One region of the Nocardioides luteus genome, then DNA from elsewhere that is predicted to be linked to it. Evidence: riboswitches for the same ligand, from Rfam matches in the RefSeq annotation. Region 1 holds a riboswitch; each other region holds the start of a gene.
The links. A riboswitch is a leader RNA that binds a small molecule or an ion and turns the genes downstream of it on or off. The one in region 1 is predicted to bind cobalamin.

Region 2: it holds a riboswitch for cobalamin, as region 1 does, so the genes downstream of both, HD557_RS28095 (nitrite reductase) here and HD557_RS07125 (ABC transporter substrate-binding protein) in region 1, are expected to answer to the same signal.
Region 3: it holds a riboswitch for cobalamin, as region 1 does, so the genes downstream of both, HD557_RS06265 (ribonucleotide-diphosphate reductase subunit beta) here and HD557_RS07125 (ABC transporter substrate-binding protein) in region 1, are expected to answer to the same signal.

The regions. Positions count from the first base shown of each region.
Region 1 covers NZ_JADOVJ010000001.1:1,473,193-1,483,520, forward strand. The annotation lists gene HD557_RS07100 (amino acid permease) at 1-989, opposite strand, end outside; gene HD557_RS07105 (hypothetical protein) at 986-1,210, opposite strand; gene HD557_RS07110 (glycoside hydrolase family 16 protein) at 1,369-2,232, shown strand; gene HD557_RS07115 (ABC transporter ATP-binding protein) at 2,229-2,996, opposite strand; gene HD557_RS07120 (FecCD family ABC transporter permease) at 2,993-4,012, opposite strand; gene HD557_RS07125 (ABC transporter substrate-binding protein) at 4,012-5,067, opposite strand; cobalamin riboswitch at 5,122-5,308, opposite strand; gene HD557_RS07130 (NAD(P)H-dependent oxidoreductase) at 5,319-6,017, opposite strand; gene HD557_RS07135 (sugar ABC transporter ATP-binding protein) at 6,196-7,722, shown strand; gene HD557_RS07140 (ABC transporter permease) at 7,719-8,762, shown strand; gene HD557_RS07145 (ABC transporter permease) at 8,759-9,829, shown strand; gene rhaS (rhamnose ABC transporter substrate-binding protein) at 9,835-10,328, shown strand, end outside.
Region 2 covers NZ_JADOVJ010000001.1:1,292,243-1,302,570, forward strand. The annotation lists gene HD557_RS06180 (tripartite tricarboxylate transporter TctB family protein) at 1-164, shown strand, start outside; gene HD557_RS06185 (tripartite tricarboxylate transporter permease) at 157-1,683, shown strand; gene HD557_RS06190 (ABC transporter substrate-binding protein) at 1,700-2,866, opposite strand; cobalamin riboswitch at 2,971-3,174, shown strand; partial or broken gene HD557_RS28095 (nitrite reductase) at 3,230-3,421, shown strand; gene HD557_RS06200 (precorrin-8X methylmutase) at 4,109-4,717, shown strand; gene cobJ (precorrin-3B C(17)-methyltransferase) at 4,714-6,315, shown strand; gene cobM (precorrin-4 C(11)-methyltransferase) at 6,312-7,109, shown strand; gene bluB (5,6-dimethylbenzimidazole synthase) at 7,109-7,726, shown strand; gene HD557_RS06220 (HAD family hydrolase) at 7,744-8,379, shown strand; gene HD557_RS06225 (IS30 family transposase) at 8,467-9,714, shown strand; gene cbiE (precorrin-6y C5,15-methyltransferase (decarboxylating) subunit CbiE) at 9,750-10,328, opposite strand, start outside.
Region 3 covers NZ_JADOVJ010000001.1:1,308,169-1,318,496, reverse strand. The annotation lists gene cobN (cobaltochelatase subunit CobN) at 1-425, shown strand, start outside; gene cobF (precorrin-6A synthase (deacetylating)) at 422-1,195, shown strand; gene HD557_RS06290 (cobyric acid synthase) at 1,192-2,787, shown strand; gene HD557_RS06285 (cobalt-precorrin-6A reductase) at 2,784-3,509, shown strand; gene HD557_RS06280 ((2Fe-2S) ferredoxin domain-containing protein) at 3,506-4,177, shown strand; gene HD557_RS06275 (CbtA family protein) at 4,179-4,955, opposite strand; gene HD557_RS06270 (CbtB domain-containing protein) at 4,955-5,170, opposite strand; cobalamin riboswitch at 5,404-5,620, shown strand; gene HD557_RS06265 (ribonucleotide-diphosphate reductase subunit beta) at 5,742-6,746, shown strand; gene HD557_RS06260 (ribonucleotide reductase N-terminal alpha domain-containing protein) at 6,746-8,461, shown strand; gene HD557_RS06255 ((2Fe-2S) ferredoxin domain-containing protein) at 8,577-8,933, shown strand; gene HD557_RS06250 (cobalamin biosynthesis protein) at 8,921-9,847, opposite strand; gene HD557_RS06245 (cobyrinate a,c-diamide synthase) at 9,844-10,328, opposite strand, start outside.

The DNA of each region.
Region 1 (10,328 bases):
ATGGCCATCGAGCGCAGGATCCGGCCGGTCGAGTAAAGGCCGGCGTTGAGCGAGGACAGCGCCGCGGTCAGCACCACGAGGTTCATGATCGTGCCGGAGTTCGCGATCCCGAGCTGGTCGAAGAACGTCACGAACGGGCTCTCGTCGGCCCGGTAGGTCGTGTAGGGCAGCAGCAGCGCGAGCAGCACGAGCGAGCCGACGTAGAACACCGCGATCCGGGCGATCACCGAGTTGATCGCCCGGGGCATGACCTTCGCCGGCTCGGCGGTCTCACCGGCGGCCGTGCCGACGAGCTCGACCGCGGCGTACGCGAAGACGACGCCGGACACGACGATGACCAGCGGGAGCGCGCCGACCGGGAACAGCCCGCCGTTGTCGAGGACCATCCCGATCCCCGTCTCCTGGCCGTTCAGCTCGTCGCGGCGGGCGAGCACGATCATCCCGAGCACCAGGAAGCCCAGCAGCGCGATCACCTTGATGAGCGCCGCCCAGAACTCCAGCTCGCCGAAGAGCTTGACCGAGATCAGGTTCATCGAGAGCACGACCGCGAGCGCCACGAGCGCGATCACCCATTGCGGGACGACCTCGAAGGTGCCCCAGAAGTGCACGTACGTCGCGATCGCCGTGACGTCGACGATCGAGGTCATCGCCCAGTTCAGGAAGTACATCCAGCCGGCGGCGAACGCAGCCGGCTCGCCCAGGAACTCACGGGCGTAGGAGACGAACGACCCCGACGACGGCCGGTGCAGCACCAGCTCGCCGAGCGCGCGCAGGATGAGGAAGACGAACACGCCGCAGAAGGCGTAGACGAGGAACAGGCCGGGACCTGCCTCGTGGAGCCGGCCGCCCGCGCCCAGGAACAGGCCGGTGCCGATGGCGCCGCCGATCGCGATCATCTGCAGCTGCCGCGGGCTGAGGCTCTTGTGGTAGCCCTCGTCCTCGTCCGTCAGGCCGGTCCGGTCGACGGTCTGGTCGTCGGTGTCGGTCATCGGCTCGCTCCAGGTCCGGAGTGGGGTGGCTCGGGCACGTCCTTGAACAGCAGCCAGCCGCCGACCACGGCGATGACCGCCGCGGCCGCGTAGCCGATCAGCGACCACCAGCCGAGGTGCAGGTACGCCGTCACCCCGACGATCGCCAACGCGAGGAACACCATCACCATGCCGATGATCGGCGTCCGTGGCCTGTACGGATCCCGTGCCAATGCGATCACCTCACCTGCAGGGCCCCCGATGGCCCCGCTCCGGTGACCCATTAGAGCGCATCGGGCGCCTACTGGCGGTGACCGGACGTCACCCGGCGTTTCCGTTCCCGCGAACGCCCGATAACTGTAAGGTCGCTTTACAGTTAACCCCCATGAAGGAGCGTTCGATGCGTAGCTCGAGGATCCGCACCATCCGCACCACACTGACCATCACCGCAGCCCTGGCTCTCGTCCTGGTCGCCCCGCTGGCCGCACCGGCCGCGGTGCCCAGCCCCGAGGCCGACTCGTCCCGAGCCGGAGAGGTGGAGGCCGCCGCCCTGACCTGGTCCGACGAGTTCGACGGACCCGCCGGCGGCGCGCCCAACCCCGCCAACTGGAACCACGAGACCGGAGCCGGGGGCTGGGGCAACAACGAGCTGCAGACCTACACCAATTCGCGCGACAACTCCGCGCTCGACGGCAACGGCAACCTCGTCATCACCGCCCGGCAGAGCGGGAGCGGCTACACCTCGGCCCGGCTCACCACCAAGGGCAAGGTCCAGCCGAAGTTCGGACGGCTGGAGGCGCGCATCCAGATCCCGCGTGGGCAGGGCATCTGGCCGGCGTTCTGGATGCTCGGCGGCCAGTTCCCCAGCACGCCGTGGCCCAACGCCGGCGAGATCGACATCATGGAGAACGTCGGCTACGAGCCCCATCTCGTGCACGGCACGCTGCACGGCCCGGGCTACTCCGGAGGCAACGGCATCACCGGCCAGTACATGCACCCGCAGGGCTGGTCCTTCGCCGACACCTTCCACACCTTCGCCATCGACTGGCGGCCCGGCTCGATCACCTGGTCCGTCGACGGGGTCGCCTACCAGACCTTCACCACCGCCAACACCGGCGCGAACCCCTGGGTCTTCGACCAGCCGTTCTTCTTCATCCTCAACGTCGCGGTCGGCGGCAACTGGCCCGGCAACCCCGACGGCACGACCCAGTTCCCGCAGCGCATGGTCGTGGACTACGTACGCGTCTACGACTCGCAGCTCTAGGCGCTGACCGGGCCGAGGAAGCGGATGACGAGGCCCTCGTCGTGGTGCACCCGAGCGCGGACGCCGTAGACCTCGGCGATCAGGGACTCGGTCAGCACCTCGGCGGGCGGGCCTCCGGCCACGACGCGGCCCTCGGCGAGCACGAAGACCTGATCGCAGTAGGCGGCGGCCAGGTTGAGGTCGTGCAGGGCGACCAGGCAGGTCGTGGGCATCCGGCGGACCAGCGCGAGCAGCGCCAGCTGGTGACGTACGTCGAGGTGGTTCGTCGGCTCGTCCAGGAGCAGGATCTCCGGCTCCTGGGCGAGCGCCCGGGCGATCTGCGTACGCTGCCGCTCGCCGCCCGACAGGGTCGAGAAGCGCTGCTCGAGGCGATCGGCGATGCCGGCATGGGCGGCGGCCTCCTCGATGACGGCACGGTCCTGGGCGCTGTCGGGCGCCCAGGCCGGGCGGTGCGGGATCCGGCCGAGGGCGACGACGTCGCGTACGCGGAGGTCCTGGCTGGTCGCCGGCTCCTGCTCCACGACCGCGAGCCGGCGCGCGAGGTGGCGCCGGGACATGCCGGGGAGCGGGCTGCCGTCGAGCAGGACCTCTCCGGACGACGGTGGGCGTAGCCCGGCCAGGAGCCGGATCAGCGAGGACTTCCCGGACCCGTTCGGCCCGAGCAGCCCGACGGTGGCACCGTCCTCGACCTGGAGGGACACGTCGTCGACGACGAGTCGGCCACGAGGCGCCCAGCTGACCCGGCCGGCCTCGAGCGCGGTCATCGGCGTGCCCTCATCAGCACCAGCGCGAAGGCAGGCACCCCGACCAGCGCGGTCGCCACCCCGACGGGGAGCTCCTCGGGGTCGATCATCGTCCGGGCCGCGGTGTCGACCCAGATCAGGAAGATCGCTCCGAGCAGCGCGGTGGCGGGGAGCAGCAGCCGGTGTCCGACCCCGACGAGCGCTCTGGCGAGATGGGGAAGGACCAGCCCGACGAAGCCGATCGCGCCCGACGTCGAGACGATGACGGCGGTCATCAGCGCCGTCAGCACCAGCAGCACCGCCCGGATGCGCGCGACGTCGACGCCGAGCGAGGCCGCCGCGTCGTTGCCGAACGCGAACGCGTTCAGCCATCCCGCCCCGAGGATGCAGCAGAGCAGCCCGCCGAGCACGATCACCCCGCACACGAGCACGTCGGTCCAGCTCGCCGAGGAGAGCGACCCGAGCAGCCAGAACAGCACCCCGCGCGTCTGCTCGGCGTCGGCCGCGGTGAACACGATGAACGAGGTGAGGGCCGAGAAGAGCTGGGTAGCGGCGATGCCGGCCAGGATGAGCCGGTCGGTGGTGCCCCCGGCGAGCGAGGCGAGCAGCAGCACGAGTGCGAACGAGGCCAGCGCGCCCACGAAGGCCCCGGTGGAGAGCCCGACCGCGCCCGACCCGATGCCGAGGACGACGATCGAGACCGCTCCGGTGGAAGCGCCCGAGGAGATGCCGAGCACGAACGGATCGGCGAGCGGGTTGCGCAGCAGCGACTGCAGGATGACCCCGCAGATGGCCAGGCCCGCCCCGCAGATCCCCGCGAGCAACGTACGCGGCAGCCGCAGGTCCCACACGATGCTCTGCTGGAGGAGAGTCAGTTCGGAGGAGCCGAGGCCGGCCCGGTCGGCGAGGACACCGTAGACGTCGGCGATGCTGAGGTCGGAGGGTCCCACGGTGATGGCGCCCGCGACCGAGGCGACCACCACCAGGGGAGCCAGGGCCAGCAGGACACCGGCGCGAGGGAGGGCGCGGACCGCCATCAGCGGAGGCCGAGAGCGGCCAGCTGGTCGGCGACGTTCTCGACCGCGTAAACGGTGCGGATCGAGGGGTTGAGCTCGGCGCCGGACAGCGTCACGAAACGGTCGTTCTTCACCGCGTCCATCTGCGCGGTGACCGGGTTGTTCTTCAGATAGTCGATCTTGGCGCGGGCGGTCTCGGCGGTCTGGCTCTTGCGGGTCAGATCGCCCACGACGATGACGTCAGGGTTGCGCTCGGCGACGGTCTCCCAGTTGATCTGCGGCCACTCGTCGGTGGTGTCGTCGAAGACGTTCTCGATGCCGAGAGCGCGGCCGATGATGCCTGGGCCGCCGCAGCAACCGGCCAGGTAGGGCGACTCGGAGTTGGCGAACCAGTACATCGCGCTCACCTCACCCGCCGGCGCCTTGCTCTCGGCGGCCTCGAGGCGCCGGGACAGGTCGGCGACCAGCTGCTCGCCGCGCTCGGGGACGCCGAAGATCCGCGCCAGCTCGGTGATCTCCTGGTAGATCGTCTCGATCTCGAGGGGGTCGAGACGGGTGCCGTCGTCGTCGCCCTCGTTGTCCTTGATGCACTCGGCGGGGGAGAGGTAGGAGCCGACACCCAGCCTCTCCAGGTCCTCCGGGGTGGTCACCCCGCCCTCTCCCAGGGTGCTGATGAAGGAGGCGGTGACGAAGTCGGGCTCGGCCTCCAGCACACGCTCGTAGGAGGGCCAGTTGTCGGCGAGCCGCGGCACACGCTCGTTGTCCTCGGCGAGCGAGTCGAGCACCGGGTCGGTCCAGACCGCGGTGCCGGCCATCCGGTCGGCGAGGCCGAGCGAGAGCAGGATCTCGGTGGAGCCCTGGTTGAGCGAGACGACCCGCTCGGGTGGTGCCTCGAGCGTGATCTCGCGCCCGCAGTTGGTCATCGTGAGCGGGAAGCCGACGGTCCCGGCGGCCGCCTTCTGCGCGTCGGCGGGCTGGTCGGCTCCGCAGCCGGTCAGGGCGGCACCGAGCACCAGCACGGTACTCGCGGCGATCGTTCGGGCCAGGGTCGGTCGGATGGTGCGGGACAGGTGCACGTCGGTCCTCGAGCGGGTCGCGGGCTGGTACGCGTCGCCCGTGCTGACCGGCAGCGGTCTGCTGCAGGGCCAGCAGGTCTTCGGACTCGGGATCGACCGGCGCGAGACGCCTTCCCAGGCCCGAGGGCCCAGTGGCACAGTGTCCCGTCCGTCACCCACACCGCTGCGCGTCAGTCCCGGGCTCTCACCGGGTTCCCGTGCCGGGACTACGTCCCGAGCGGCTGGCCCGAAGACCGTAGCAGGCGGGCCCGTCAGCCCTCACGGTGGGCGCGGAGCCCGTCCTCTCCGGGCGCGACCGAGTCGTGGAGCTTGATCGTGTGGTCGTACTGCTCCTCGACCATCGGCCGGTAGGCGATCCGCGGCTCGGTCATCACGCCCTCGAGACGTACGCTCAGATCGGCCTCGATCCGCGCCATCGCCTCGGTGTCGACGGTGTCGGCGTCGGTGATCAGGTGCGGGCGCAGCGGGTCCATCCCCGTGTACCAGAACGTGCCGTGCAGGAGCGGCCACAGGACGTCCTCGATGTGGCCGCTGATCCCGCGCGGGCCCAGGGTCGCGGCCCGGTCGCCGGCGGTGACGATGGTCAGCGCGCGCTTGCCGGCCAGGCCGCCCTTGCCGTACTTGAGCGGCTTGCCGGTCTCCGGATCCGGTACGTCGAAGGCAAACCCCGACTCGAAGACCCGGTCGATCCAGCCCTTGAGGATGGCCGGCACCGAATACCACCACAGCGGGAACTGCACGACCAGCAGATCGGCCTCCCGCAGGCGGTCCTGGTGGCGGCGTACGTCGGCCTCGCCCCGCTCCACCAGAAGTGGATTGAAACCTTCTCGATAGAGGTCGATCTCGTCGACGGTCCAGCCGGCCGCGACGAGAGCGTTCCGGCCCGCCTCCTGCAGCCGTCCGTTGAGCGACGACGCGTGCGGATGTGCCCATACCCAGAGTGCGTGCATGGGTCTCTGAACGCGGTCTGACGCGGCAGGATTCCCGCCTGGATGTGGGTGGGCGTCGTGCCGGTCTGACGACAAAGTCCGAACCTCGCTCAAATTAGCGGCCGAAGAGTGTTGACGTATGTGATTGCCATCACTAGCGTAAACCAGGCTTGAAACCTTTCAATTCGAGGAGCTGCCCATGCCGGACACACCCGCCGCACTGGAGCTGCGGGACGTGGCCAAGTCGTTCGGCCCCGTACGCGCCCTCCGGTCTGGAAGCCTCCGGGTCGAGGCCGGATCCATCCACGCGCTCGTGGGGGAGAACGGAGCCGGGAAGTCGACGCTGGTCAAGATCGTCGCCGGGCTCTACCGTCGCGACGCGGGCGACTACCTGCTCGCCGGGGAGCAGGTCGACTTCCGCAACACCGCCGAGGCCAAGCAGGCCGGCGTCGCGGTCATCTACCAGGAGCCGACCCTCTTCCCCGACCTCTCGGTCACCGAGAACATCTTCATGGGGCGCCAGCCGACCAACCGCTGGGGCAGGATCGACCGTGCCGCGATGCGCACCGAGGTCGTCGAGCTCTTCGCCCGGCTCGGCGTGCCGATCGAGCCCGACCGCCCGACCGAGGGCCTCTCGATCGCCGACCAGCAGCTGATCGAGATCGCCAAGGCGCTCTCCCTCGACGCCAAGGTCCTGATCATGGACGAGCCGACCGCGGCCCTGTCGGGCAACGAGGTCGAGCGGCTGATGACCGTGGCGCGCACGCTGCGCGACCAGGGCTGCGCCGTCGTGTTCATCTCGCACCGCTTCGACGAGGTGTTCGCGCTGTGCGACACCATCACGGTGATGCGCGACGGCGCCTACATCTCCACCGACCCGATCGCCGCGGTCACCGAGGACCAGATCGTCCAGCGGCTGGTCGGGCGCGAGGTCTCCGACCTCTACCCGAAGCTCGAGGCCACCGTCGGCAAGCCACTGCTCGAGGTCAGGGGCCTCACCCGCACCGGACTGTTCCAGGACATCAGCCTCACCGTCCGCGAGGGCGAGATCGTCGGTCTGGCCGGCCTCGTCGGCGCCGGACGCAGCGAGGTCGCCCAGGCGATCTTCGGCGTCGACCCCTACGAGAGCGGCGAGGTCATCCTCGACGGGCGGCCGGTGCCGCCGGGCGACCCGCGACGCGCCATCGAGATGGGGCTGGCGTTCGTGCCCGAGGACCGCCGCCAGCACGGCCTCGTGCTGGACGCGCCGATCTCGCGCAACATCACCCTGCCGACGAGCGGCCGGCTCGCTCGCACCGGGCTGATCAGCACCGGCATCGAGAACCGCTCGGCCGCCGACTGGGCCGCCCGGCTCGAGGTCAAGGCCGCGACCCTCGACACCCTCGCCGGCACCCTCTCGGGCGGCAACCAGCAGAAGGTCGTCCTGGCCAAGTGGCTCTCCACCCGGCCGAAGGTGCTGATCATCGACGAGCCCACCCGGGGCATCGACGTCGGCACCAAGTCCGAGGTCCACCGGCTGCTGTCGACGCTCGCGCAGGAGGGCCTCGGGATCCTGATGATCTCCTCCGAGCTCCCCGAGGTGCTCGGGATGGCCGACCGCGTCATCGTCCTCAGCGAGGGCCACCAGACGGCCGAGCTGAGCCGCGCGGAGGCGACCCCCGAGGCCGTCATGCGCGCGGCGACGGCCCACCACTCCACCACTCTGAACGTCAGCGAGGCATCATGACCACCACGCTCGACGCGCCCGCCCCGGCCGCGCCGCAGCCACGCCACCGAGCAGCCGGCCGGCTGACCTGGCTTCTGAAGCAGCGCGAGACCGGCATCGCTGTGGCCTTCGTCGCCCTGCTCGTGGTGACCACGGCGGTGAACCCCAACTTCCTGTTCAGCACCGACGGCTGGCGCGACCTCACCCTGACCCCGGCGATCCTGGTCTGCCTGGCGATCGGCCAGGCGATGGTGATCGTGACCCGCAACGTCGATCTCAGCGTCGGCTCGACCCTCGGGCTCACGGCGTACCTCGCCGGTCGGCTCTTCCTCGACACCGGGCTCCCGGTGATCGTCGTCGTGCTGATCGCCGTCGCCGCGGGCGCGGTGCTCGGCCTGGTCAACGGGGTGCTGGTCGCCTTCGCGAAGGTGCCGGCGCTGGTCATCACCCTCGGCACGCTCTACGTCTATCGCGGGATCATGCTCGAGTGGGCCGGCAGCGACCGGATCAATGCCTCCGACATCCCGCCCGGGCTGCTCGACTTCGGCACCGGATCGTTCCTGTTCATCCCCAACCTGGCGTGGATCTCGTTCGCGCTGCTGGCCGTGGCCGTCTACCTGATGCGCTCCACCCGCGTCGGCCGCGAGTTCTACGCGATCGGGTCCGACCCCGACGCCGCCACGCTCTACGGGCTGCGCGACAAGCGCCGGGTCCTGCAGGCGTTCGCCACCTCGGGCGCGCTCGCCGGCCTCGCCGGGATCCTGTACGTCTCCCGCTACGGCACCATCAGCTCCGGCGTCGGCCAGGGCATCGAGCTGGAGGCCGTCGGGGCCGCGGTCGTCGGTGGCGTGGCCATCTTCGGCGGCAGCGGCACCGTCCTCGGGGCGGCTCTGGGGGCGTACCTCCTCACGACCATCAACCGGGCGCTCCCGGTCCTGGGCATCCCCGACTTCTGGCAGCAGGCCGTCGTCGGCGCGCTGATCATCGGCGCGATCGTCCTGGACCGCTACTTCGCCCGCCGTCAGCACGACAAGCTCCTCGCGGAGAGGGAAGAGTCATGAGTCTGCTCACCGAGAAGGCACCTGTCCGGACGTACGCGGCGCACGCCAGGCCGTGGTGGCAGCGCACCCTGATGACCCGGGACTCCGCGATCATCGCCCTGCTCGTGGTGGTGTGGACGTACGCCTCGATCGCGATCCTCAACTTCTCCGACCCGATCACGGTCTACTTCCTGGTGCTCGACATCGCGCCGATCCTGCTGATCGCGCTGCCGATGACGCTGATCATCATCACCGGCGAGATCGACCTGTCGGTGGCGAGCGTCGTCGGACTCTCCAGCGTCCTGTTCGGGGTGCTGCACCGTGAGGGCCTCCCGATCGTGGCCGCGATGGTGCTCGCGCTGCTCGCCTGCGCGGTGGCCGGGGCGCTCAACGGGGTGCTCGTCACCCGCTACGGGCTGCCGTCGCTAGCCGTCACGATCGGCACCATGGCGCTCTTCCGCGGCATCGCGGTCGGCGCGCTCGGCACCACCGCGATCACCGACTGGCCCGACGCCTGGGGCGACCTCGTACAGGCCCGGATCGGCGGCTCCCAGATCCCGCTGATGACGATCCCGCTGGTCGTCCTGATCGTGGTCTTCGCGGTCGTGCTGCACTTCACGCCGTTCGGCCGCGGCATCTTCGCCGCCGGCCTCAGCAAGGACGCGGCCCGCTTCTCGGGCGTCAACGTCGACCGTACGAAGCTGATCCTGTTCACGCTCAGCGGGCTGGTCTCGGGGCTGGCGGGCATCTACTTCACGCTCCGCTACGGCAGCGCGCGCGGCGACAACGCCACCGGCATGGAGCTCCAGGTCATCGCCGCCGTGCTGCTCGGCGGGGTGTCCATCTTCGGCGGCCGCGGCGCGATCCCCGGCGTCATCGCCGGCGTCGTCCTGATCGGGACGATCGGCAGCGCACTGCGCCTCGACGGGCTCAGCGCCAACCTCATCCAGATCATCACCGGCGTGCTCCTCATCGCCGCGGTCATCGCGGCCAGCGTCCTCGGCTGGACCGGTCGCATCGTCGGCACCTACCGCCGGCAACAGAGCTCGGACGAACCATCCTCGAAGAACTCAAAGAAATCGGAGTGAGAGACATGACCAGCAAGTTCCGACGCGCCGGCAGTGCCGTCGCCATCGTTGCGGCCCTCGGCCTCGCCCTGTCCGCCTGCGGTGGCGGGAGCGGCAGCGGCAGCGATGGAGAGGGTGGCGGCGACACCAGCAGCATCACCTTCATCCCGAAGAACCTCGGCAACCCCTACTTCGACGCCTCCGACGCGGGCGGCAAGAAGGCCGCGGACGAGATCGGCACCACGTGGGACCAGGTCGGCCCGACCGAGTCGACCCCCGACTCCCAGGTCAGCTTCATCAACACCGCCACCCAGCAGCGCGCCGGCGCGCTCGTCGTCTCGGCCAACGACCCGACCGCCATCGGCGACGCCCTCGAGGAGGCGCGCAACGCCGGCACCAAGGTCGTCACGATGGACTCCGACACCGAGCCGCAGTTCCGCGACGTCTTCGTCAGCCAGGCCGACGCCGCCGGCATCGCCAAGAGCCAGGTCGACCTGATCGCCGAGCAGATCGGCGACAA
Region 2 (10,328 bases), 180 kb from region 1:
TGTTCACCGCGGGCGCGGTCATCCTCGGCGCCCGCCCCTGGTGGCGATCGCTGCTGATCGGTCTGGTCATGGCGTTCGCGATCCAGATCGTCTTCGCCGGCGGTCTCGGTGTCTCGCTGCCGCCGGGTCCGTTCCTGGAAGGGGTGGCGTTCCTCCATGGATAACCTGACGCTGCTCCTGGAGGGGTTCGCCACCGCCGCGCACCCCGAGTACCTCGTCTTCGCCTTCATCGGCGTCATCCTCGGCACCGCGGTCGGCGTCCTGCCGGGCATCGGGCCCTCGATGACCGTCGCGCTGCTGCTGCCCCTGACGTACGCCCTGGACCCGACGGCCGCGCTGATCACCTTCGCCGGGATCTACTACGGCGGCATGTACGGCGGGTCGACGACCTCGATCCTGCTCAACACGCCCGGCGAGGCGTCCTCGATGATCACCGCCCTCGAGGGCAACAAGATGGCCAAGCGCGGCAAGGGCGCCGCGGCGCTCGCCACCGCCGCCATCGGGTCGTTCGTCGCCGGCACGCTCGCCACGGTCGCGCTCACCTTCCTGGCGCCCCTGGCCGCGGACCTCGCGGTCAAGCTCGGTCCGGTCGAGAAGGTGGCCCTGATGGTGCTCGCCTTCACCACGGTCGGGGCGCTGCTGGGCCGCTCGGTCTCGCGCGGGCTGGCCGCCCTCGGTGTCGGCATGTTCATCGGGCTCATGGGCGTCGACGGCATGTCGGGCCAGATGCGGTTCACCTTCGGCGTACCCGTGCTCAACGACGGCATCGACGTCGTGGTCGTCGCGGTCGCGCTCTTCGCCGTCGGCGAGGCGCTGTACGTCGGCGCGCAGCTGCGCCGCGGGCCGCAGCAGCTCGTCCCGGTCACCCGGGGTTGGCGCACCTGGATGACGCGTGAGGACTGGCGCCGCTCCTGGAAGCCGTGGCTGCGCGGCACCGCGATCGGCTTCCCGATCGGGACGCTGCCGGCCGGTGGGGCCGAGGTCGGCACGTTCCTGTCGTACTCCGCCGAGCGCAAGCTCGCTCGGGGCAAGGCGAAGGAGGAGTTCGGCCACGGTGCCATCGAGGGCGTCGCCGGGCCCGAGGCGGCGAACAACGCATCGGCGGCCGGTGTGCTCGTGCCGCTGCTGACCCTCGGCATCCCGACCTCGGCCACGGCCGCGGTGATCCTGGTGGCGCTGCAGCACTACAACATCCAGCCCGGGCCGCTGCTGTTCAAGGACCACGGCGACCTGGTCTGGCCGCTGGTGGCGAGCCTCTACATCGGCAACGTGCTGCTGCTGGTGCTCAACCTCCCGCTGGTCGGGCTGTGGGTGAAGGTGCTCCAGATCCCGCGGCACTATCTCTACGCCGGCATCCTGCTGTTCGCGGCCCTGGGCGCCTTCGCGGTGCACTTCAGCCCGCAGGACGTCATGGTGCTCCTCGTGCTCGGCATCCTCGGCTTCTTCATGCGCCGCTACGGCTACCCGGTGGCGCCGATGGTGGTCGGGCTGATCCTCGGGCCGATCTTCGAGCGGCAGCTGCGCTCGGCGCTGCAGATCGCCCAGGGGGACTGGCTGACGCTGGTGCAGTCGCCGTTCGCGATCGTCGTCTACGTCGCCCTGCTGCTCGCGCTCGCCGGGTCGATCGTGCTCCGCCGCAAGGAGGAGGACCTGGAGCACGAGCTGATCGAGGCCGATCGCTGAGGTGCAGCAGATCGCCTCAGCTTCCGGCTGGGGCGATCTTCTGCAGCACGACGTTGCGGGGGCCGTCGGCGGTGCCCTTGACCACACGCAGGAAGTAGGGCTGGTCGGGGTTGTGGTTGGGGTCGAAGGTCCAGTTCCCGCGGGGACTGACGATCGTGCCGACGGACCCCAGGGAGTCCGCGATCTCGTTGCGGTTGACGTCGTCGGAGAGCTCGAGCGCCTTGTCGAGCGCGGCCGCGGCGTCGTAGGCCTGCACCGAGTAGGCCGTCGGGGTGGCGTCGTACTTCTCGCGGTAGTCCTTCACGAAGGCGGCGTTCGTCAGCGAGTCCATCGCGTCGCTGTAGTGCAGCACCGTCCGCACCCCGGTCGCGTCGCCGCCCAGGGTGGACAGCACGTCGCCCTCGGTGAGGAAGCCGGGACCGTAGAGCGGGGTGCTCCGGGCCAGGCCGGAGTCGCGGTACTGCTTCACGAACGCCTCGGCCTCCTTCCCGGCGTAGGCGGCATAGATCGCGTCCGCGCCCGACTTCTTCACCTTGGCGAAGAGGCCCGACCAGTCCTCGGTCGCGTCGGCCGGCGTGTAGCCCTGTCCCGCGATGCCGCCGCCCTCGGCCTCCAAGGCGATCATGAAGCCGTCGGAGGACTCGTGGCCGGCGGCGTCGTCGGAGGCGATGACGTACGCCGCGCCCCGCTCGGTCTCCTGAGCGACCGCCTCCCCGAGCGCGCCGCCCAGGTCTGCGTTGGTCACGGACGTACGCCACAGGTAGTCGGAGCCGTCGGCGAACTGGTCGGCCCCGGCGCCGGTGACGATCAGCGGTGTCTCGCCGCCCTCCGCGACGTCCTTGGCCGCGAGCGCCGTCTCCGAGCCCACCAGCCCGACGACCGCCTGGACCTCCTCGTCCTCGATCAGCCTGGTCACCGCGGCGACCCCGGTCTTCACCCGCTCGCCCTCGTCGGCCTCGATGACGTCGACCAGCCGGCCACCGAGCTTGCCGCCGTGCTGGTCGAGGTAGAGGTGGAAGCCGCGGGACATGTCGGTGCCGATCGACTTGTGGGCGCCGGAGATGGGGACCACGAGACCGATCGCGACCTTCGACTCCGACGTCGTGGCGCATGCGGTGAGACCGAGCGCGAGCGCGGAGACGGGCGCGAGAACGAACAGCTTCCGACGAGCCGATCCGGTCACGGGGGACTCCATCTGTGCGAAGACGAGTGGAAGGTTCCGAGTAGCCGAACACTGGCACAGACCACCGCCGCAGGGCGAGCAATTCGGCGCCGTGTCCGCAAGTGGGTAGTCTCGCCCTGCCAGTCGTACTCCATGCCTGATGGGGTCAGGGAACCCGGTGAGAGTCCGGGACTGACGCGCAGCGGTGAGGATGACGGGCGGTACACGCACCTCCTCCGGGAGGGGCAGCCACTGGAGCCTGGCTCCGGGAAGGCGTCCCGCACCGATCGATTCCGAGTCCGAAGACCTGCTGGCTCTGGCGGCGCCCGCCGCCAGGTCACCACGTGCCCCGCGGAAGGGCACCTGACCAGAGCAGGTGTGGCGATGTCCCGAGTCCGATCCGACCGGTGCCCAGGAGTCGGCCGTCCGTGGCCGGCCGACGACGGCCTGCTGGTGCGGCTGCGCCTGATCGGCGGCTCCGTCTCGTCGGCCTCGCTGCTCTCCTTGGTCTCCGTCGCCGAGACCTACGGCGACGGCCGTGTCTACCTGACCGGCCGTGCCAACCTGCAGGTACGCGGCCTGCCCGCCGTCGACGGTGCGCTGCCCAGCGAGGTGCTCACCGCGCTGAAGGCGACCGGTCTGGTGCCGGCGCAGACCCACGAGCTCGTACGCAACGTGATGGTCTCCCCGCAGACCGGGCTCGCCGGCGGCCGGGCCGACCTGCGTGGCGTGGCCGCCTCGCTGGACCGGCTGCTGTGCGCCTCGCCCCGGCTGGCGGCGCTGCCCGGGCGGTTCCTCTTCGTGCTCGACGACGGTCGCGGCGACCTGGTCGCGCGGGAGTGCGACCTCGGTCTGGTGGCGCTCTCGGACGCTGAGGGTCAGCTGCGGGTCGGCGACTCGTGGGGGCCGGTCGTGCCGCTCGCCGAGGCCGCGTCCCGGCTGGTCGCGCTCGCCTCGCGCTTCCTGGACGTACGCGGCGAGGGGCCGTCGGCTGCCTGGCACGTCTCCGAACTGGGCGGCCCGCTCGTCGAGCCGGTCGAGGCCGACGACCGGGTGCCGGCGCCAGCCGCTGAGCTCGGGTTCGGCGAGGTGCCCGGCGGCGAGCATGTCGCCGCCACCGACGGAGCCCTGGACCGGGCCGCCGTCGAGGCGCTGGTGGAGCGGGCGCCGGCGGTCGTGGTGACGCCGTGGCGCGGCGTACTCGTGCCGGCGCCGCAGGTGCGCCCGACCCGGCGCTACGACTACATCGACCAGGGGCCGGCGATCTACGTCGACTCCTTCGCGACCATCCGCCGCGAGGCCGACCTCTCCGCGGTGCCCGCCGACGCCGAGCGGCTCGCGGTGCGGATGATCCACGGCAGCGGACAGGTCGACCTCGCCTCCGACCTGGTCATCCACCCCGGTCTGGTGAAGGCCGCGCGTGGTGCCCTCGAGGCCGGGGCACCGATCCTGTGCGACGCGACGATGGTCGCCACCGGAGTCACCCGCAGCCGGCTGCCGCGCGACAACGAGGTGCTCTGCATGCTCGGCGACGACCGCGTCCCGGCGCTGGCCCGTGCCTGGGGCACGACCCGCACCGCGGCCGCGCTGTCGCTGTGGGAGCCCTACCTCGAGGGCGCCGTGGTCGCCATCGGCAACGCTCCGACGGCGCTCTTCCACCTGCTCGAGATGATCCTCGACGGCGGTCCGCGGCCGGCCGCGATCGTCGGCTGCCCGGTCGGCTTCATCGGTGCCGCCGAGTCCAAGGAGGCGCTCGCCTCCTTCGCCGACGACCACGGGATCGACATCCCCTACGTCACCGTCCGTGGCCGCCGTGGCGGCTCCGCGATGACCTCGTCCGCACTCAACGCACTCGCCCAGGAGCAGGAATGAGCAGCACTCAGCAGGCTCTGGGACGGTTCACCGTCGTCGGCATCGGCCCGGGCGACCCCGAGCTGATCACCCTCAAGGCCGCCCGGCTGATCGGCGCGGCACCGGTGATCGCCTACCACGCCGGGGTGCGCAAGCAGTCCCACGCCCGCCGGATCGCCTCCTCGCTGATCCCGGCCGGTGCGGTGGAGGAGGAGCTGCGCTACCCGGTCACCACCGGAACCACCTCGCACCCGGGTGGCTACGTCGGGGCGATGGCCGAGTTCTACGAGTCCTGCGCGGTCCGGCTCTCCGCCCACCTCGACGCCGGCCGCGACGTGGTCCTGCTCGCCGAGGGCGACCCGCTCTTCTACGGCTCCTCGATGTATCTCCACGACCGGTTCAAGGAGGTCTACGAGACTTCTGTGGTTCCGGGCGTCCCGGCCTTCGCGGCCGCCACCGCCGCCGTCTCGACACCGCTGGTGCGCCAGACCGACGTCCTCACCGTGCTGCCCGGGACCCTGCCCGAGCCCGAGCTCGCCCGGCGTCTCGCCGACACCGAGGCCGCGATCATCATGAAGCTCGGCCGGACCTTCCCGGCGGTCCGCTCCGCGCTTGCCGCGGCCGGGCGGCTCGAAGGTGCCTGGTACGTCGAGCGTGCCTCGCAGCCGGAGGAGCGCTGGCTGCCGGTTGCCGATGTGGACCCGTCGTCCGTGCCGTACTTCTCGCTCATCGTCGTCCCCGGCGACTCTCAGCCCTCCGCTGGTCGAGCCGGAGTCGTGAGGGACGAACGACTCCGTGTCGAGACCAACACGGTCGACTCGAGCGCGTCAGGGGACTGTGTTGGTCTCGACACGCCTCCGCCTAGCGGCTCCGGCGGCTCGACCAGCGACGGGGAGGTGCTGGTCGTCGGGCTGGGGCCGGGGCCCGATGGGTGGCTGACGCCCGAGGTGAGCACGGCGCTCGCCGAGGTCGGCCACGTCGTCGGCTATGCGCCGTACGTCAACCGGGTGCCGCAGCGTGAGGGGCTGCGGCGGCACGCGTCGGGCAACACCGTCGAGGTCGACCGAGCCCGGCACGCCCTGGACCTGGCGCTCGCAGGGGAGCGGGTCGCCGTGGTCTCCGGCGGCGACGCCGGCGTCTTCGGGATGGCCTCGGCCGTGTTCGAGGCGGCTTCTGACCCGGCCTATGCCGGCGTACGTGTCCGGGTGCTGCCCGGCGTCAGCGCCGTCCAGGCGGTGGCCGCGCGTGCGGGCGCTCCCGTCGGCGCCGACTTCGCGGTGATGTCGCTCTCCGACCGGCTCAAGCCGTGGTCCGTCATCGAGGAGCGGCTGCGTGCGGTCGCCGCCGCCGACCTGGTGCTGGCGATCTACAACCCAGCGTCGCGCTCGCGCACCGAGCAGATCGGCCTGGCTCGTGACGTACTCCTCGAGCAGCGCAAGCCGGACACCGTCGTCATCGTCGGGCGCGACGTGGGTCGGGCCGAGGAGTCGTTGACGGTGACCACCCTCGGTGAGCTGGACCCGGGGTCGATCGACATGAAGTGCCTGGTCATCGTGGGGGCGAGCTCGACCCGGGTGACCCCGGCGGGGCAGGTCTGGACGCCGAGGTTCGTCCAGTGACCGGCCAGCAGGTGCCCGGTCGGACGGTCCACTTCGTCGGTGCCGGGCCCGGCGCGGCCGACCTGCTGACCGTGCGTGCGACGCGGTTGCTCGAGGCCGCCGACGTGGTGCTCTACCCGGGCACCTATCTGGATCCCGAGGTGCTGGCCCACTGCAGCCCCGAGGCCGAGCTGGTCGACACCCAGAAGCTCGATCTGGACCAGATCGTCGGTGCGATCGTCGCCGCTCAACGTGCCGGCAGGCAGGTCGTGCGCCTCGTCTCCGGCGACCCGTCCGTCTACTCGGCGGTCGCGGAGCAGACCCGGCGGCTCGACGTCGCCGAGGTGCCCTGGGACGTGACTCCCGGCGTGCCCGCCTACGCTGCCGCGGCCGCGCTGGTCGGCCGCGAGCTCACCGTGCCGCTGGTGGCCCAGTCGGTCGTCCTCACCCGCACCCAGGCCCGGTCGACGGCCATGCCGGAGGGGGAGTCGCTGGCTGCGTACGCCGCCACCGGGGCCACCCTGGTGCTCCACCTGGCGATCCGGCGCACCCGCGAGCTGATGGCCGAGCTGCTGCCGTACTACGGCCCTGAGTGTCCGGTCGTGGTGGTCTATCGCGCCAGCCAGCCCGACGAGCTGGTGCTGCGCGGGACGGTCGCGACGATCGCCGACGCGGTCGAAGAGGCCGGGCTCCGCCAGGCCGCCGTGATCCTCGCCGGGCCCGCGCTGGCCCGCGACGGCGGAGAGTCGTTCCTCTACGACGCGGCTCGCCCGCGTGTCTCGACGAGCTCGACCACCGGGTCGGGAGGTTCCTGATGGACCTCTACGACGCCATCAACCGTCGCCGCGACACTCGCGCGGAGTTCACCGGCGAGCCGGTAGCGCCCGAGGTCCTGGATCGGCTCCTCTCCGCCGCCCACGCCGCCCCGAGCGTGGGGATGTCGCAGCCGTGGGACTTCGTGCTCGTACGCGACGCCGACCGCCTCGAGCGCTTCCACACCCACGTCGCGACCGAGCGGGAGACCTTCGCCGCCACCCTGTCCGGCGAGCGGGCCGAGACCTTCTCCCGGATCAAGATCGAGGGCATCCGCGAGTCCGGCCTGGGCATCGTGGTCGGCTACGACCCGAGCCGCGGCGGCCCCAACGTCCTCGGCCGCCACGCCATCGCCGACGCCGGCCTCTACTCGGTCGTCTGCGCCATCCAGAACCTCTGGCTCGCCGCCACCGCCGAGGGCCTCGGCGTCGGCTGGGTCAGCTTCTACCGCGAGGAGTTCCTGCGCGACCTGGTCGGGATGCCCGAGGGCGTACGCCCCGTCGCCTGGCTCTGCGTCGGACACGTCGCCGACCTCCCCGACGTCCCCGACCTGGAGCGCTTCGGCTGGCGCCACCGCTCACCGCTCTCGACCGTGGTCCACGAGGAGAAGTTCGGGTAGTCCGTCAGAATCGGCGGGTGAAGAAGTACATCCTCTTCGACCATGACGGTGTCCTGGTGGACACCGAGCCCTGGTATTTCAGGGCCGGGGCGCGAGCCTTGGCCGCGATCGGTGTGACGTTGGACCAGGAGCGGTATCTCCGGGACATGAGCCTGGGTCTGGGGACCTGGGAGCAGGCGCGAGCGGCCGGCGTCGACGAGCGGGTCATCGACAGGCTGCGGGAGGTTCGCGACGCCTACTACCAGGAGTATCTGCGGACCGAGGCGATCGAGATCGAGGGTGTCGTCGAGGTGCTGGCGGAGCTGTCGAAGCACGTTCGGATGGCCGTCGTGACGACGGCGAAGCGCGCTGATTTCGAGGTGATCCACGAACACCGTCAGCTCAGGGGGTTCATGGACTTCGTCCTCGTCCGCGAGGACTACGAGCACTCCAAACCGCACCCGGAGCCCTATCTGACCGCGTTGAGGCGGTTCGGGGCGGCCAAGGAGGAGGCGCTCGTCGTCGAGGACTCGTCCCGAGGTCTCAGCTCGGCCGTCGCGGCCGGGATCGACTGCGTGGTCGTACACAACGACTTCACCGGCACTCAGGACTTCTCCCAAGCTACTTACCGCATCGACACCTTGGGAGAGCTGAAGCGCATCGCGCTCGGATGAGATGCCGACCTTTTACTAGACGATGACACTTTGTGAAGCCGGTGGACTCAACCGGTCGAAGCAACGCTGAGTTGAAGGAGCGTTGTGATGCCGACGGGGAAGCCCTTTTCACAGGAGTGTCGTTCTCGAGTCGTGGATCTGATCTGTGCGGGTATGTCGGCACGGCGGGCTGCTGATGTGGTCGGCGTGGCGAAACCGACCGCGGTGCTGTGGTGGCATCAGGCTTGCCCAGTGCCGATTCCACTTGAGCCGGGTGCGTTACGGGGTGGGCTGGGCACAGTGCTACAGAGTGACCCGAGTGTCCCCGGTACCGACCGTGCAGGCCGTCAGCGTCGTTGTTTGACCGCCCAGGATCGTGCGGTGATCGCTGCAGGACTGGCTGATCGGTGGTCGCAGGCCAAGATCGCTGCGGTGATCGGGCGGGATAGGTCGGTGGTGTGCCGCGAGGTCGCCCGCAACACCGGCCACGATGGTGTCTATCGCGGTGAGGTGGCTCATCGGGCAGCCCACCAGCGCCGCCGGCGTCCCAAGGAGTTCAAGCTGGCCGCGAACCCACGACTGTCTCGGCTGATCGAGACCTGGATGGACCAGGGCTGGTCACCCGGGTTGATCGCGGCGGTGCTGCGCACCGATCACCCCGGTGCCGATCCGGCTGCGAGGATGGGACGGGTGAGTCACGAGACGATCTACCGGGCCCTCTATGTTCAAACCCGCGGTCAGCTCCGAGCCGATCTACATCGATGCCTCTCTACTCGGCGCAAGGCCCGCAAACCTCGTGGCCGTTCCAGCCATGACCCCAGCAAGAACGCCTATGCCGAGGCATTCAAGATCAGTCAACGACCTGCCGAGGTCGCTGACCGAGCCGTTCCGGGGCACTGGGAGGGCGACTTGATCCTCGGGAGCGGGAACGGCTCAGCGATCGGCACCTTGGTCGAACGCACCACCCGGTTCGTGATCCTGCTCCACCTGCCCGGTCGCCACGACGCCGAGACCGTTGCTGAAGCGATGATCCGCGAGATGGGCACGCTGCCCGATCACCTACGACGCTCGATCACCTGGGACCGTGGCCTTGAACTTGCCCGCTACCAGCACATCCAGGTCGAGCTCGGCACCACCATCTACTTCGCCGATCCACACTCCCCCTGGCAGCGAGGATCCAACGAGAACACCAACCGGCTCCTCAGACACTGGTTCGAGAAGAGCAGCGACCTCTCACGCCACACTCCCCAAGACCTCCAACGCATCGCCGACACCCTCAACCAACGCCCACGCCCTACCCTTGACCTACAGACGCCGGCCCAACGGCTGGCCCAGCTGCTGAACCCAGCAGCCTGACCAACCGTTGCTTCGACCGGTTGAGTCCACCGCCTTCACAAAGTGTCATCGTCTAGTAAAAGGGGCGCGCGGTAGGCCCACTGCACGACGGTGCGCTGAGGCGCCCAGCCGCGGAAGGTGCCGATCGTGTCGACGGACTCCACAGAGATCCGGGTCAGCTCGCCGCCCAGCTCGGCATGCTGTCGCGTCAGGAGCTGCTCGGTCTCCAGGGTGACGCCGTGGACGACCAGACGACCGCCGGGGCGGAGGGCGGCGAGGCAGGTGTCGAGGACGCCGGGGCGGGTTGCGCCGCCGCCGATGAAGATCGCGTCGGGGGAGCGGAGGCCGGGCAGGGCGTCGGGGGCGCGGCCCTCGACGACGGCGAGGCCGGGTACGCCGAGGCGGGTCGCGTTGCGGGCGATCCGGGCGGCCCGCTCGGGGCTGGCCTCGATGGCCGTCGTGGTGCAGGAGGGGTGCGCCCGCATCCACTCGATCCCGACCGAGCCGGCGCCGGCGCCGACGTCCCACAGGTGCGCCCCAGGAGTGGGTGCCAGTCGGGCCAGGGCCGAGGCGCGCAGGTCGCGCTTGGTCAGCTGGCCGTCGTTCTCGAAGACGTCATCGGGCAGGCCCGCAGC
Region 3 (10,328 bases), 170 kb from region 1:
CGGATCCGAAGGCGTACGTCGGCGACTCGACCTCGCCCGACGCCATCAAGACCCGGACGCTGCAGGAGGAGACCAACCGTGTCTTCCGGGCCCGGGTGGTCAACCCGCGCTGGATCTCGGCGATGCAGCGCCACGGCTACAAGGGCGCCTTCGAGCTGGCCGCGACCGTCGACTACCTCTTCGGCTTCGACGCGACCGCCGGTGTGGTGCAGGACTGGATGTACGAGAAGCTCGCGCGCGAGTACGTCCTGGACGAGACCAACCAGGAGTTCATGCGCTCCTCGAACCCGTGGGCGCTGCGCGGCATCGTCGAGCGGCTGCACGAGGCGGCCGAGCGGGGGCTGTGGGAGGAACCCGACCCCGAGGTCGTCGCTGCGATGCGGGAGATCTATCTCGACATCGAAGGTGACCTGGAGGAAGAGTGACGCGTCGGATCAAGATCATCGGCGTCGGCCCCGGCGACCCCGACCAGGTCACCCTCGAGGCCGTCGCCGCGATGCGGTCGGTCGACTACTTCCTGGTCACCGACAAGTCGGGCACGGTCAAGAAGGGCATGCCGGACCCGCTGGTGCGAGCCCGCGAGGAGCTCCTCGACCGCCATCTCGACCAGCCGGCCCGGGTGGTCAAGGTCGACGACGCACCCCGCGAGCGGCGCGAGGAGTTCACCGGGACCGACGAGGAGTACCGGGCCGCGGTCGCCGACTGGCACCGCGCCCGGGTCGAGCGCTACCTCGCCGTGCTCGCCGAGCACCCCGGTGACGTCGGCTTCCTCGTCTGGGGCGACCCGGCCTTCTACGACTCCACGATTCGCGTCGTCGACCAGATCGCCGAGCAGCTCGACATCGAGGTCGACGTCATCCCCGGGATCTCCTCGGTGCAGCTGCTCGCGGCGCGCCACCGCCTGGTGCTCCACGACGTCGGCCGTCCGCTCTACGTCACCACTGGCCGCGCGGTGCTCGAGGCCGTCGAGGCCGGCCACGACAACCTCGTGGTGATGCTCAACCGCGTCGTCGAACTCCCGGGGCTCGAGGACTGGCGGATCTGGTGGGGCGGCAACCTCGGCACGCGTGAGGAGGAGCTGGTCGCGGGCACCGTCGGCGAGGTCCTGCCCGCCATCGATGAGGCACGCGCCCGGCTGCGCGAGACGTCCGGCTGGGTGATGGACATCTACCTCCTGCGGGCTCCGCGCCGATGAGCGGATTGCTGGTCGCCGGCACCACCTCGGATGCGGGCAAGTCGGTCGTGGCGACCGGGCTGTGCCGGGCGTTCGCCCGCCGCGGCGTGAAGGTGGCGCCCTACAAGGCCCAGAACATGTCCAACAACTCGATGGTCTGCGAGGCGCCTGACGGGACGACCGCGGAGATCGGCCGGGCCCAGTGGGTCCAGGCGCTGGCGGCACGGGTCGCCCCGGAGCCGGCGATGAACCCGGTGCTGCTCAAGCCCGGCTCCGACCGCCGCAGCCATGTCGTGCTGATGGGCCATCCCGCCGGCGAGGTCTCCTCCCACGACTGGGAGCACGGGCGCCGGCATCTGGCGACCGCGGCCCACGCTGCGTACGACGATCTCGCCTCGCGCTTCGAGGTGATCGTCGCCGAGGGGGCCGGCAGCCCGGCCGAGATCAACCTGCGGGCCGGCGACTACGTCAACATGGGACTGGCCCGGCATGCCGGGCTGCCGACGATCGTCGTCGGCGACATCGACCGCGGCGGGGTGTTCGCGGCGATGTACGGCACCCTGGCCCTCCTCGAACCCGAGGACCAGGCCCTGATCAGCGGCTTCGTCATCAACAAGTTCCGCGGCGACGCGGGTCTGCTGAAGCCCGGGCTCGACTCGCTGGAGTCGCTCACCGAGCGCCGGGTCTTCGGGGTGCTGCCCTGGGAGCCGTCGCTGTGGCTCGACTCCGAGGACGCGCTCGACCTGGAGGGCCGTCGTGCGGCGGCCGGCGCCACCCGCAAGGTCGCGGTCGTACGCCTCCCTCGCATCTCCAACTTCACCGACGTCGACGCGCTCGGTCTAGAGCCGGACCTCGACGTCGTCTTCGCCTCCTCCCCGGCCGACGTCGCCGACGCCGACCTGGTGGTCCTGCCGGGCACCCGGTCCACGATCAGCGACCTGGCCTGGCTCCGCTCGCGCGGCCTCGACGTCGCCCTGATCGAGCACGTACGCCGCGGCCGCCCGCTCCTCGGGATCTGCGGTGGCTTCCAGATGCTCGGCGGCGTCATCGCCGACCCCGACGGGGTCGAGGGGTCGGTCACCGAGGTCGAGGGACTGGGCCTGCTCGACGTCCGCACCGACTTCGCCCCCGCCAAGAACCTCCGCCTGCCCACCGGCCCGGCCCTCGGGGTCGAGGCGAGCGGCTACGAGATCCACCACGGCCGGATCACCCGCGGCGACGGGGTCACCGAGTTCCTCGGTGGCGCGCAGGCCGGCAACGTCTTCGGGACGATGTGGCACGGCTCCTTGGAGGGCGACGCCCTCCGGGGCGCGTTCCTGCAGGCGACGCTGGGTCGCGAACCCTCCTCGGTCTCCTTCCCGGCGGCCCGTGAACGCCGCCTGGACCTGATCGCCGACCTCGTCGAGGAGCACCTCGACGTCGACGCCCTGCTCGACCTCGCCGTCTCCCCCGTCGGTCGAGCCGACGTCGTGAGGGACGAACGACGTCGTGTCGAGACCAACACAGTCCCCTCGAGGTCGACAGAGGACTGTGTTGGTCTCGACACGCCTCCGCCTAACGGCTCCGGCGGCTCGACCAGCGGGGGCGGCTCGACCAGCGGGGGTATCCGATGAGGCTGCTGATCCTGGGCGGGACCGGGGAGGCTCGGGACCTGGCGGCACGGCTGGTCGAGGAGAGGGTGGCGGTCACCTCCTCGTTGGCGGGCCGGGTGGCTCGGCCGCGGCTGCCGGTGGGGGCGGTGCGGATCGGCGGCTTCGGAGGGGTCGAGGGCTTGAGGGGGGCTCTCGACCACTTCGACGCCGTCGTCGACGCGACGCACCCGTTCGCGCGCGGCATCTCGGCCAACGCGGCCACGGCCTGCGCGCAGACCGGGCATCCGCTGCTCCGGCTGGAGCGGCCGGGCTGGCCGGCGGACCCGTCCTGGACCTACGTCGACACCCACGACGAGGCCGCCGCGCTCGCCTCCGGTCTCGGGAGGCGTCCCTTCATCACCGTCGGACGCCAGGAGCTGGCCCGGTTCGTCCCGGCGCTCGCGGGCCACGAGGCTCTGGCCCGCGTGGTCGACCCGCCCGACCTCGACCTGCCCGAGCCCTGGACGCTGCTGACCAGCCGTGGCCCCTACGAGATCGAGGGCGAGCTCGCGCTGATGCATGAGCACCGCACCGACGTGCTCATCACCAAGGACTCCGGCGGCACCTTCACCTGGCCGAAGATGGCCGCGGCCGCCGAGCTCGGCGTGCCCGTCGTGGTCGTACGCCGACCCACCGCCGCCGACGGCGTCCGCACCGTCGACGACGTCGCCGAGGCGGTCGCCTGGGTCCGGAGCCTCGGATGAGGGTGGTCGTCGGGATGTCGGTGACCGACGTCGACCGCCGCCAGGACCTGCTCGGTTGGGCCGGCGAGCTCGACGCGAGCCTCGCCTTCCTGCAGATGGGCGGCCCGTCCCTCTCCGCAGAGCTGACCCGGCTCGCCGACGCCGGTGCGGAGACGATCACCCTGGCCGGGGTCAGCCTCGGCCCGCTCGCCCCGGGCCACTCCTGGCTGCGCCGGATCGCGGCCCACTGGTGGCGCGAGCGCGCGGGCGAGCCTCCCACGATCCAGGTGGCGACCGCTCTGGCGACCACGCGTGACGAGCTCGCCGAGGTGCTGGCCGAGACCAGACCGATCACCGGCACCGAGCCCGGGCTCACCTCCCCCGCCTGGGAGCGGGTCCCCGGCCACGTACGTCAGGTGCTGATCTGCCGCGGCCCGCGCTGCACCGCGAAGGGCTCCGAGGAGGTGGCCAGGGCGGTCGTCCTGGGCGCGATGGAGGCCGGTCTCGGCGACGACGACCTGCTGATCACCCACACCGGCTGCCAGTTCCCGTGCAACCAGGCGCCGGTGCTCAGCGTGCAGCCCGACGACGTCTGGTACGGCAACGTGGAAGCGGCCGCCGCCCGGGTGATCGTGCGCGATCACCTGGACGGCGGCCGTCCCGTGGAGGCCTACCGCCTCCCCCGCTAGCTCACAGGCTGGCGGCCAGGGCCTTGCGTTCCGCGACAGCGCGCTCTGCCGCGTACAGACGAATGACCAGTCCGGTCAGTGCCACTCCGAGCACGCCCCACATCGTGGCGAGCGTGATCAGCGAGGCCCGGCGGAAGAACCACAGCGTGTCGGCCGGGAAGTCCCCGACCTCGTTGACCGTCGTGAACAGCTCTCCGGCGACGACCATCACGGCCAGGTAGGCCGCGGTCGCGCCGACGACGGCGAGGTAGGTGCCGAACCGCCCGCGCAGCCGCACCGCGGCGTACGTCACGACCACCGCCGCCACGACCGAGAGGGCCTGGAAGGCGAAGTAGACCGCGGTGCGTACGCCGATGGTGTCGCCGCTGCCGACCGCCGGCGGGGTCGCCGGGTATTTGAGGAACGGCACGAGTGCGACCGCGACGAACCCGATCAGGGTGACCAGCGCCGTCGACTGGCCCGGCGTGAGCCGTCCCAGACGACCCAGCGTTGCCGCGGCGACCAGCCCGACGATGCCGCCGAGCGCGACGCCGACCGCGAGGGTGCCGGTCAGCAGCCCCCAGGTGCTCTGGTTGGTGCGGGAGACCTCGGCGGCCTCCTCCTCGCCCTCAGCACCTTCGGCGGCATGCGAGTGCGAGTGTCCGTCGCCGCCGGCCTCCTCCAGCGCGATGGCAGCACCGACCTGCGGCTCACCGACGGCGTACGCCACCAGGAAGGTGGCGACTCCGGCGAGGAGGCCGGCTAGGAGGCCGCGTACGAGAAAGGCACGCGGGCTCATCAGTGGCAGGGGTAGCCGAGCAGGTGACGACCGTCGTGGACCCACTCGTGGATCAGGGTGCCCGACGGGATCGAGACGGCGCCCTGGTCGGCGCTGATGAAGAAGAGCGCCAGGAGACCGAGCAGACCGAAGAAGAGCGCCCAGGGGGCGAGCTCACGGAGCGGGATGGTGGGCAGATCTGCGCCGGCGACCGGCGCCACAGCGTGCTGCGACATATGTCCTCCTCAGGGATACCTGCGTCCCTGTTCGTTGGGGTTGGACGGACATTCGGGTCTGACTCCACCGCCGCGAGGCGGTGTCACAGTAGCGCGACTGTGCCGGAGTTCCACCGGCTTCCTCATGTCCGTTGGCGGCATCATGCCACGTCGGGACGCTGGCCGCACCCACAGCGTTCCATGGAGTCGGCGAAACACAAGATCTAGGAAGTTGCATTGGTGTAATTCCCGCATATAGTGGTGCCCGCAGCTGGTTCTCCCACCTCGGCGACGAGGCGGGAGAGGCAAGAGGGAACCCGGTGCGAGTCCGGGACTGCCCCGCAGCGGTGAGTGGGAACGACCGCCGTCACGAAGCACTGGGAGCAAGCCGGCTCCTGGGAAGCGACGGCCACTAGGACCGAGCACGAGACGCCCACGAGTCCGAAGACCTGCCAGTGCCCACCTCATGGTGGGGTCCGCGACCTCGAGGGAAGGTCAGGGGATCGAGCGCGTACGACGCCGTCCTCTCCTGCCCCGGCACGGATGCACGAGACATCCAGCGGGCCGCGGGGCCCGCCTGAACAAGGGGGGTATGGGCTTGATCGACACCGAGGGTCTACCGATCCGCACCGAGAAGTCGGCGTACGTCTTCGACTATCCGATGGCCGAGGACCTGGCCAAGAAGCAGCGGAGCATCTTCTGGACCGCCGAGGAGATCCCGGTCGAGAACGACAAGCAGGACTTCCTGGTCAACATGACCGACGCCGAGCAGGCTGCGGTCAAGACGACGCTGAAGCTGTTCACCATCTACGAGCTGATCCTCGGCGGCGAGGTGTGGGGCGACCGGCTCTTCCACGCGTTCCCGCGGCCCGAGATCCAGATGATGACCAACGCCTTCTCCTTCGCCGAGCTGAACATGCACGCGCCGTTCTACGCGAAGCTCAACAAGACGCTGATGATCGACACCGAGGAGTTCTACGACTCCTACAAGAACGACCCGGTGCTGGCCGAGCGGATCGCCTTCGTGTGGGACGCCATCGCCGACGAGGACCTGCTCTACGCGCTGAGCGTCTTCACGCTGATGGAGAACTGCGTCCTCTACTCCAACTTCGCCTTCCTCAAGCACTTCCAGTCCGGTGGCAAGAACCTGCTGCAGAACGTGATCAGCGGCATCAACTTCTCCGCCCGCGACGAGAACCTGCACGCCACCGGCGGTGCCTGGCTGTTCAACACGACGCTGGACGAGTACGCCGCGACCGTCCCGGCCGACAAGTTCGAGGCCGAGCGCGACGACCTCTTCGCCCGCGTCCGCGGCGTCGCCGAGCACCTCTACGCCCACGAGGCCCGGATCGTGGAGATGCTCTTCGCCCACGGGCCGATCACCGGCATCGAGCAGGCCGATCTGGAGGCCTTCGTGCGCTCCCGCATCGACATGACCCTGGAGAACATGCGGATGGAGCCGCTGTTCGGGGTCGAGACCAACCCGGTCGCCGAGTGGTTCTACGCCGGCATCAACGGCACCCAGTTCCACGACTTCTTCCAGGTCACCGGCAACGAATACAACCGCAACATCGGCGAGACGGAGTTCGAGTTCTGATGAGCAGCACCAGCTGGGAGGCGCTCTCCGCCGAGCGCAAGGCACTGCAGGACGAGGGCACCGTGCCTGCCTTCATGACCACCGCGGGCTACGCGATGTTCAAGGCCAAGTACACCGTCGCGGACCAGAGCGTCCGCGAGCGCTACGAGACCATCGCGGCCACCGCCGGCGGGCTGGCCGACGAGATGTACCCCCGCGAGGACGGCGTCTCCTGGACGGAGCCGTTCTTCGAGGCGATCTGGAACGGCTGGCTCTCCCCCTCGACGCCGGTGCTGTCCAACCTCGGCACCGACCGCGGCCTGCCGGTCTCGTGCGAGGGGTCCTACGTCGAGGACTCGGTCTGGGGCTTCTACGAGACCCTCAAGGAGGCCGCGATCCTGTCCCAGAACGGGTTCGGCACCTCGGCGTACCTCGGTGACGTCCGGCCGCGCGGCGCGAAGTTCAGCGACAACGGCAAGGCCAACGGCGTGGTCCCGGTCTTCTGCAACTTCGTGGAGATGACCAACCAGATCAGCCAGGGCGCCACCCGCCGCGGCTCCTGGGCGGGCTACCTGCCCGTGGACCACCCGGACTTCTACGAGCTCGCCGACCTGATCTTCCGCGAGCCGGCCAACAAGAACGTCGGCTGGATCTTCAGCCAGGCCTTCATCGACCGGATGCTCGCCGGCGACAAGGACGCCCTGGAGCGCTACCAGCGGGTGCTGAAGATCCGGGTCGTGCTGGGCAAGGGCTACATCTGGAAGGTCGACACCGTCAACGCGGCGCAGACCGAGTCCTACCAGGCCAACGGCCTGGCCAACAAGGCCTCCAACCTGTGCTCGGAGATCACCCTCTTCAGCGACGAGGACCACTCCTACACCTGCGTGCTCTCCTCGCTGAACCTGTCGACCTACGACGAGTGGAAGGACCAGGACACCGCGTACGTCGCGACCGTCTTCCTGGACGCGGTCGCCGAGGCGTTCCTGCGCAAGGCGCGTACCATCCGCGGTCTGGAGCGGGCGGTGCGCTACACCGAGAAGGCCCGCAGCCTGGGCCTCGGCGTGATGGGCTACCACGACTACCTGCAGAAGCAGCGGGTGCCGTTCGAGTCGGACAAGGCGGCAGCGCTGAACAAGGACATCTTCGAGCGGATCTCGTCCCGTGCCGACGCCGCCTCGCGGTGGATGGGCTCGGTCGCCGGCATCCCCGAGTGGTGCGTCGGACGGCGCAACTCCCACCTCATGGCGATCGCGCCGACGATGAGCACCGCGGTGATCGTCGGCGGCACCAGCCAGGGCATCGAGCCGTACGTCGCCAACGTCTGGAACCAGACCACCTCCGCCGGCGAGATGCCGCGGGCCAACCAGAACCTCGTCGAGGTGATGAAGGAGCGTGGCGTCTACGACCAGGCCCACATCTCCGACATCATCGACCACGGCGGCTCGGTCCAGCACGTCTCGTGGCTCGACGACCACGAGAAGGAGGTCTTCCGGACCGGCTATGAGATCGACCAGGAGATCCTGCTCGCCCGGGCCTCCGACCGGCAGGTCTACATCGACCAGGCCCAGTCGCTGAACCTGTTCTTCCAGGCCGACGCGACCCCGCAGTACATCAGCAAGATCCACAAGCTCGCGCTGCTCGACCCGAACATCAAGAGCCTGTACTACCTGCGCTCGCGCGCCGGTATCCAGGCCAGCAAGCAGTCCACTTCGACCACTCCGACCGCAAAGGCGTGACCATGAACGAGAACCCGACCACCACCGACGCCATCGACGACCTGAGCTGGGACGACTGGAGCGACGCCGCTGTCTGTGCCATCGAGAACGGCCCGGACTGCGAGGCCTGCGAAGGATGAGCGCCCCCGCCGGGCGGCCGACGCTGACGGTCTGCCGCGGCTGCTGCTGCGGGACCGAGCGGAAGTCGCCCGGGGTGGACCACGCCGCCGTGCTCAGCACGCTGAACGCGGCGGCCGGGGAGTCGGCGACCGTACGTGTCGCCGACTGCCTCGGCCCGTGCGAACGGGCCGACGTCGTGGTCGTCGGCCCCTCACCCGAGGGGCGGCAGCGTGGGGCGAAGCCCGTCTGGGTCGCCCGGGCCGGCTCGGAGCGGGTCGCCGACGCGCTGGCCGAGTGGACCCGCGCTGGCGGGCCGGGCGTCGCCGACGCACCGCCGGCGGTCATGGCCCGAGCGTTCCGTCACGGGCGCTGAGCGACCGCCGCGTACGCCGCCGCGACCAGGGCCGCGCCGATGCCGACCCTGCGGGCCAGGGTGGTGGCGCCGACGACGTCCGCGGGGGTGGCGGCGCGGCCGTCACCCATGACCGCGCGGTGCTCGACCCGGTTGCCGTAGTAGCGGTTCGTGCCGCCGAGGCGGATGTCGAGGGCACCGGCGAAGGACGCCTCGACGACACCCGCGTTCGGGCTCGGGTGCTGCGCTGCGTCGCGGCGCCAGGCCTGCCAGGCCTGCGTCGCCCGTGACGGCGCGGCGGCCAGGGTGAGCAGGCCGGAGAGTCGTGAGCCGGGGAGGTTGAGCAGGTCGTCGAGGCGGGCGCTGGCCCAGCCGAAGCGCTCGTAGCGGTCGTTGTGGTGGCCGACCATCGCGTCCAGGGTGTTGGCGGCGCGGTAGCCGAGAAGGCCGGGTACGCCCGCGAGCGCACCCCACACCAGCGGCGCGACCACCGCGTCGGAGGTGTTCTCCGCGACGCTCTCGACCACCGCGCGGGAGACCTCGGACGCATCGAGCTCGGCGGTGTCGCGGCCGACGAGGTGGGTCAGCCGCTGCCGCGCGGCGGGCAGGTCACCCGTGTCGAGGTGTGCGTGGACCGCCAGTGCCTCGCGTTCCAGCGAGCGGCCGCCCAGGACAGCCCAGGTGGCGGCGGCGGTGACCAACATCTTCCCGGCCCGGCCGGGAGCGAGGCGCTCGGCGGCGGCGCCGAGGACGACCGCTCCCCCGACCAGCGTCGCGGTGTGGAGGACTCCTCGGGCACGATCGTCCGCGTAGCACGTCTGCTCCGCCTTCATCGCGACCGTGCCGAAGCCGGCGACCGGGTGGTAGCGCCGGGGATCGCCGAGCAGGCGATCCAGCGCGAAGCCGGCCAGCAGCCCGATCGCCCGTGGGCTCACCGGTCTCCCCCGGTCCGCCGCAGGGCGGTCAGGAGCTGGTCGGTGATCTCCTCGGGGCGCACCGCGATCCGCACCCAGTCCGGGCCGAGCCCGGGGAAGGTGTCGGCGCGGCGTACGGCGATGCCCTGCTCACGCAGGGCCTCCCGGACCCCGGCGCCGGGGCGGGCCAGGACGAAGGAGGCGGTCGAGGGGACGTACTCGATCTGCTGCTCGCGCAGGCCCGCCTCGAGGTGTTCGCGCCAGGTGGCGATGCGCTCGGCGCGCTCGCGGGCCTCGGCGCTCGCGCGCTCGGTGGCGCAGGCGAGCATCGCGGCGCCGGCGGTGGCCGAGACGGACCACGGGGTGCGTACGGCCTCGAGGTCGCCGATCGCGGTGGCGTCGCCGACGACGTAGCCCGCGCGGACCCCCGGGATCGACCAGTGCTTCGTCAGGCTCCGGATCACCAGCAGGCCCTCGGCCCGCTCCGCGGTGAGGGTCTCGG